Prosthecobacter debontii: one gene and its partner. The protein of the gene in region 1 interacts with the protein of each later gene in a pairwise test. Links are inferred from orthologs where the notes say so. Each region holds a gene or a part of one and is shown on either strand. Other genes may lie near its edges.

What was found. Proteins that work in one complex are often made in the same cells at the same time.
Region 2: the proteins of ftsH (region 1) and hflK interact in binary tests that used the Escherichia coli proteins (3 or more experiments, as listed by UniProt). The link is inferred for Prosthecobacter debontii from one-to-one orthologs.

The regions. Positions count from the first base shown.
Region 1 is NZ_FUYE01000028.1:36,763-40,056, reverse strand. The notes cover bases 55-3,050. They hold ftsH (ATP-dependent zinc metalloprotease FtsH), read right to left. Parts: upstream 2,594-3,050; coding sequence 515-2,593; downstream 55-514. Other genes in these bases: B5D61_RS24650 (hypothetical protein), read right to left, coding at 2,702-3,050. Also shown: more of B5D61_RS24650, read right to left, coding at 3,051-3,133. UniProt on the Escherichia coli protein: Acts as a processive, ATP-dependent zinc metallopeptidase for both cytoplasmic and membrane proteins. Plays a role in the quality control of integral membrane proteins.
Region 2 is NZ_FUYE01000013.1:98,875-102,008, reverse strand. What follows is about bases 125-2,960. They hold hflK (FtsH protease activity modulator HflK), read right to left. Parts: upstream 2,145-2,960; coding sequence 1,104-2,144; downstream 125-1,103. Other genes in these bases: B5D61_RS17755 (PVC-type heme-binding CxxCH protein), read right to left, coding at 2,220-2,960; hflC (protease modulator HflC), read right to left, coding at 125-1,107. Outside these bases: B5D61_RS17770 (PD-(D/E)XK nuclease family protein), read right to left, coding at 1-47; more of hflC, read right to left, coding at 58-124; more of B5D61_RS17755, read right to left, coding at 2,961-3,134.

The DNA.
Region 1 (3,294 bases):
AAGGTATAGCGATTGTCGAAAAGAATTTTCGAGCCTTCAGGGTCAAGCTTGGTTGAATGAAAAACAGCAGAGAAGTGGCCCGCACACTCCGTGTGCGGAAAGCCCAGCTAGGCACACCCCAGCGCTATCCTTCTCTCTTTCACCTAGCCTGTGCCTCCTTATTCGAGGTCGGAGTCGTTGAAGCTCCTCCTCAGCCTTCCATACGGTCACCCGCACACGGAGTGTGCGGACCACTTCGCTCTGCGGCTGACACCTTATGGAAAAATAGAAACGCCGTCGGCTGACCGGAAACTCTTTTCGCCATGGGCTGCTTACTCACGCGTCTTGAGTCCTGCATCCGCACCGGCTCGCATCTCAGACTCCCCTCTTTTTACCGCCAAGGCGGTGTGGCGCTGTCGCTTCCCACTGTACTCCGGGACGCTTCGCGAGGATTAAGATCCCGCCCCAAACAAAAAGCGGTGTCGAACACGAGGTCCGACACCGCTCAAAGGCATTGGGTTAGTTCACTTGGAGATCAAGCCGGCACACCAGCCAGACCACCAGGGAGGCCGCCCAGGTTTTCATCGTCCTGAGCTGCTGGACGAGGCTCGGCGGCTTTAGGAATCGGTGGGGGTGCTGGGGGTTTGGGTTTATCCTTCGGCGGGTTGATCATGTAACCGTGATCCATGATCTCTTTGATCTGGCTGCCATCGAGCGTCTCATACTCAAGGAGAGCCTGGGAGATGGCATCCAGCTTGGAGCGGTGATACAGAAGGATTTCCTTGGCCTTGGCATAGGCTTCATCAATGAGGCGCTTCACTTCCTCGTCGATCTTCTGGGCAGTGGCACCGCTGTAGTTGCGGTTACGGGCCAGATCACGAGCCAAGAAGATGGCTTGCTCACCTTCACCGTATTCCACCATGCCCATTTTCTCGCTCATGCCCCAGGCACAAACCATGTTCCGAGCGATGGCGGTCGCCTGACGAATATCGCCCATGGCACCGTTGGTCACGTCGCCAAACTTGATCTCCTCAGCCACACGCCCCCCCATGGCGACCACGAGATCGTCCAGGAGTTCGCTCTTACGATGGGTGAACTTGTCTTCTTCAGGCAGCCACATGGTGGAGCCCAACGATGGACCGCGAGGAATGATGGTCACCTTATGGAGAGGATCGGTATGCTCCAGCACCTCGATGAGGATGGCGTGGCCAGCTTCATGGTAGGCGGTGTTTTCTTTTTCCTTCTCACTGAGTGCGAGGCTACGACGCTCACGACCCCAGCGGACCTTGTCACGAGCCTCTTCCAACTCAGGCGTGCCGATGGACTTCAGATTTTTACGGGCTGCGAGCAGAGCAGCTTCGTTGATGACGTTGGCCAATTCAGCGCCGGAGAAGCCTGGGGTGCCGCGGGCGATCTTGGAGAGATCCGCCGTTTCATTCAGCTTCACACGCTTAGCATGCACATTGAGAATTTCCTCACGGCCTTTGACATCGGGCAGGCTGACGGTGACCTGACGGTCAAAGCGGCCTGGACGCAGCAGGGCGGGGTCGAGCACATCAGGGCGGTTGGTTGCGGCGATGATGATGATGCCCTCCTGGGTATCGAAACCGTCCATTTCCACGAGCAAGGCGTTGAGGGTCTGCTCACGCTCATCGTGACCTCCCCCCATGCCATGACCACGATGGCGGCCAACGGCATCGATCTCATCAATGAAGATCAAGCACGGAGCATTCTTTTTGCCCTGCTCAAACATGTCACGCACACGGCTGGCACCGACCCCGACGAACATTTCGACGAAATCAGAACCGCTGATGCTGAAGAAAGGCACATCGGCCTCGCCGGCAATGGCACGTGCCAGGAGGGTTTTCCCTGTTCCAGGAGAGCCCACCATCAAGACACCTTTTGGGATCTTGCCGCCCAGTTTCTGGAAGCGCTTAGGATCCTTGAGGAACTCGACGAGTTCGCTGACTTCTTCCTTCGCTTCTTCCACACCGGCCACGTCCTTGAAGGTGACCTTGTTGCGATCTTGGGAGAGCATCTTGGCCTTGCTTTTGCCGAAGCTCAAAGCTCCGCGACCTGCGCTCTTGATCTGCTGGCGCACGAGGAAGTATAGCAGGAGCAACAGCACCAGGATAGGCAGCATGGACACCAGCAAGGTGCTCCACTGGTTGTTCTTATATTTAGGGACCAGCACGAGCCCTTTGGACTCCATGAGCTTCTGCAGCTCTTCTTTCTGATACTGGATGCTGACTGGCACGCTGAACTTCACGGAGCCTGGGGCGGCTTTTTCGTCAACGGCAGGGGCCAAGACGGGCTTCGTCTCGCTTGTAGTCGGGGCAGAACGGAAGGCATAACCTTCGATGAATTCCGCCGTGGTCGTGTCTTGCTGAATCAGCTCAAGGTCTTTGCTCTTGTCGATCTTATCGTTTTCGACAAGGTCGCGAAACTCCTTGTAGGAGATGTTTTGCGAACCCGCAGTCTGCTGGCTGGCCATGTAAGCTGATCCCATCAACAAGACGGCCATGGCGAGGAGGAGAAAGCCCCTCCAATTGAACTGCGGCTCTTGATTACGCCGGTTCGGGCTCTCGTTTTTGGGTGTTGGGTCGTCTGACATGAGGATGGATCAAATAGGAACGAAACTAATTACGAACGGCGAGCATACACGTCGCATCATCTTTTGCAAAACCGGATTCCTGCCCCCTTTTGAGGGGAAATACCGCTTTTATTTCCGCAGGCGATAAGGGGTGCCGCAATACATGCAGCGAAAAGTGCCCGTGAACAGGACGGAGAGGACGGCGGAACTGCGGTAAGAGAGAGGTGGGATTCGCTGAGCTTCCGCGTGTTTATGGCAACGCTTTTCCTGCAAAACCGTGCCGTGACAGAGTGTGCAGTGCAGCCGCTGCGCGAATAAAAAGCCAACGACGCGCATCCCGACAAATAAACCTAACCCACTGAGAGCCAGCCATCCATAATGGGCAGCCCCCTGTCCAAGCAGCAGGCAGCCGCTCACCACGAAGGTCATCAGGCCGATCCAAGACAAAGCCAAGACCAGGGACACCATCCAAATCCTGCCCGGCCGGGGATGCTGCCGCGCCTTACGCACTCTCGAGGTCTCCAGAGGGACGGGTTCAGCAGCTTGAAAGGTGGCCTTCATGGATCAAAACGATAAACAAACCCTCTGATTTTAATTAAATATTTATATTTTATATAAATTTATCAACTACTTAGTGCTTCAATTTGCTCTTGAAAACGGACTCATTGATTCGCCTCCTCGCGGCATGGTGGTTCTCCGATCGTGCGACCTTTTCAAGGTGG
Region 2 (3,134 bases), on another replicon or contig:
AGGACAGGCCTGTCCCAGCCCCAAAAGTGGCGTGTCAAAGTCGCCATGGTTGCAGGGCTATTGGCGATTCAAGTCCATGAGAGTCGGCAGACGATTCAGCGGATCGGCGTCTCCCCCCGCAGCGGCGGCAGGAGAGGGCGGCAGCTTCTTGTCAGGTGATTTCAGATAACGAAGTAGTTCACTATCCGTGCTGAGAATCAGGCTCGTGTCCGCCGTCAGAATCTTCTTATAGGCTTCCATCGTCTTGATGAACTCAAAGAGCTCTCGGGACTCCGGTGAGCTGTCGTAGGCTTTGGCATAGATCTCGGTGGCCTTCGCGTCCGCTTCACCTTCGATCTCCTGCACCTTTCGGTAGGCCTCAGACTCGATCAGCTTCAGATCGCGCTCCCTCTGGCCCAGGATCTTGGCGGCCTCCCCTGCCCCTTCGGACTTGAAGCGCGCAGCGATCTGCGTGCGCTCACTGACCATGCGCTGAAAGATGGTCTGACTGACCGATTGATTGTAGTTGATGCGTTTGAAGCGCAGATCCATCAGCTCAATGCCAAAGCCTTTCACTTTGGGAGCAGCGCTCGTAAAGATTTCCTTCTCCAAAACAGCCCTGCCCTTCAAGATTGGAGGCAAGACACCGATACGCGAATCCGCAATCGAAGCTCCAGAGGCAGCTTCACGCGCCACTTTGCGATCCTTGGTCGTGCGGATGGCCTCGATGAAGTCATGCTTGGCGATGACGTTGCGCGTTTCACTGCCGAGGATGTCGGTGAGTCGAGATTCGGCGGTGCGGATGTCCCTCAGATTTTCAAAGAACACGCGCGGATCACTGATGCGCCAGCGGGCAAAGTTATCCACGGCGATGTAAACTTTATCCTTCGTCGGCATATCCGCCGGAGGGCCGTCCCACTCGAGAATGCGTTTTTCAAAACGGTTCACCTTTTGAATGAAGGGCATCTTCACATGCAGGCCGGCATCGCTGACGGTTTCCCCCACGGGCTTGCCAAATTGAGTGATGATTACCTGCTCGGTTTCACTGACCGAATACAGGCTGGCGCTCCCCAGAATATAGAGGGCAAAGCCGAGGATCAGAATGATCAAGGAAAGGGCTGATTTCATCGTGGGTTACGGCTGGAGTTCGTGTTAGGCGCTGCGAAGGGGACCTGCGCCGCCGGATTCGGTTTGAGATTCATCAGAGGGAGAAACTGGGGCACCCGATCATCGATGATGATTTTGCCGGGGATGGTCGGCAGCACTTCGCTCAGCGTCTCCAGATAGATGCGCTTACGGGTCACCTCAGTGGCCTTCCGATACTCGGTCAAAAGCGCCGTGAAACGGGAGGCATCCCCTTGAGCTTGGTTCACGCGCTGCGTGGCATACCCTTCCGCTTGACTGATATTTTGTTCGGCGATGCCCCGAGCCTCGGGGATCACCCGGTTGTATTCGCCATTGGCTTGGTTGATCGCCGACTCTTTCTGCTGCTGGGCGCGGTTCACTTCATCGAAGCTGTCTTTGACCTCGGCAGGAGGATTGACATTGCCGAGCTGCACTTGGTCGATGTGCACGCCCATGTTGAGCGTCGAGGCTATTTTTTGCATGCCTTCCAGCGCTTTGATCTCGATCTCCTGGCGTCCGACGGTGAGCACTTCATCGATCGAGCGATCTCCCACCACCTCACGCATGACCGCCTCAGACATGTCCCGAAGGGTGGACTGGGGCTCGATGAAATTAAACACAAAGTCACGGGCGTTGGCGATGTGGAACTGCACCACCCACTCCACCACAGCGGCGTTGAGATCACCCGTCACCATATTCCGCTCCCGCGCCATCTCTTCATAGTCGTCATTGTATTGATACTCATTGTTGGCCCCGCGCGTGCCATAGCCAAACTCGAGCTTCAACTGGCGCCGGATTTCCACCTGCGTCACATCGTCGATGCCGAAGGGCAGTTTGAAGTTCAAACCCGGCTGGGTGGTGTCCAGGTATTTGCCAAACCGCTGCACCACGGCCACCGAGCTGGCGGGGACTTGATAGAAGCTGGAGAACAGGCCGATCCCCACGATCAGGGCCGTGACCACCCCAAGGATGCGGCCAGGATTGATCTTGAGGTTCGATGGATTCGGAAACGGTAAACTCGGAGGGCGTGAGGCAGCCATGGGCTCAGCCTACGGGGGCCTGGCCCAGAGAGCAAGCTCGGGGGTGTTATAGAAACGCAGCTTGTGAGTAATGCCTCACTTCAGGCTGCGCAAGTAAGCCACCAGATCCAACAACTCCTGAGGGGTGAGCGTCATATCCAGCCCCATCGGCATCAGGCTGGTGGTGAGGGCGGTGTCTGAAACGATCTGCTCATGCGGCAGCAGGCGCTCCTGCCCTGCCACATCCAGAATGATCAAACCCTCGGCGGCATGGCTGCGGATCACTCCCATGGCGCTCTGCCCATCGCTGAGTTCAAAAACGTGCGCTTCGTAATCACGGGCCAGCGTGTTGCTGGGAAACAGGATGCTTTCGAGCAAATCCCGCTCGGTGCGAATGCTGCCGATGTGGGAGAGATCGGGACCGATGGCGCGGCCTGTTTCGCCGATCTTATGGCAAGCGATGCAGGTGCCTTTCCCCATGGCAAAGTTCTTTTGACCGTCCTCAGCATGACCACTCTGCCCGACCTTTTCCGCGAGGCTGCCGAGCTGGCGTTTCTTTTCATCCATCTGCTGCTCCAGCTTCTGCCGGGCAGGCAAGACGATGCCTTCAAAAATGGCTGGAGGCAGATGACTGAAGCAGGTGCGGTAAAAGCTTTCCTGCTGGCTTAAGAGCGCTGGGTTCAACGCCAGCTTTTGAGCGAGCAGACGGGCATCCTCCTCAGACTTCACCCGGCGCACCAGGGGCAACAATTTCTCAAGCTCCACCGGCCCAGCAGTAGCCAAAGCCGGAGCCAGCCCCTGAATCAGCTCCGGTGTCACGGATGCGGCGCCGAGCATGCTGGCCGCCTGAATACGGGCTGCGGACGGAGCTGCCATGTCGGTGAGCGTCTGCAGCAGGAAAGCCAAGGTCTCTGGCGTTAACCGATTTTGCTTCCGTGCATCCAAGGCTTTCAAACGCACAGAGAGCGCCAGAGAGCTGTTATCGGCGATGTCTTGCAATTGCACTTCAAA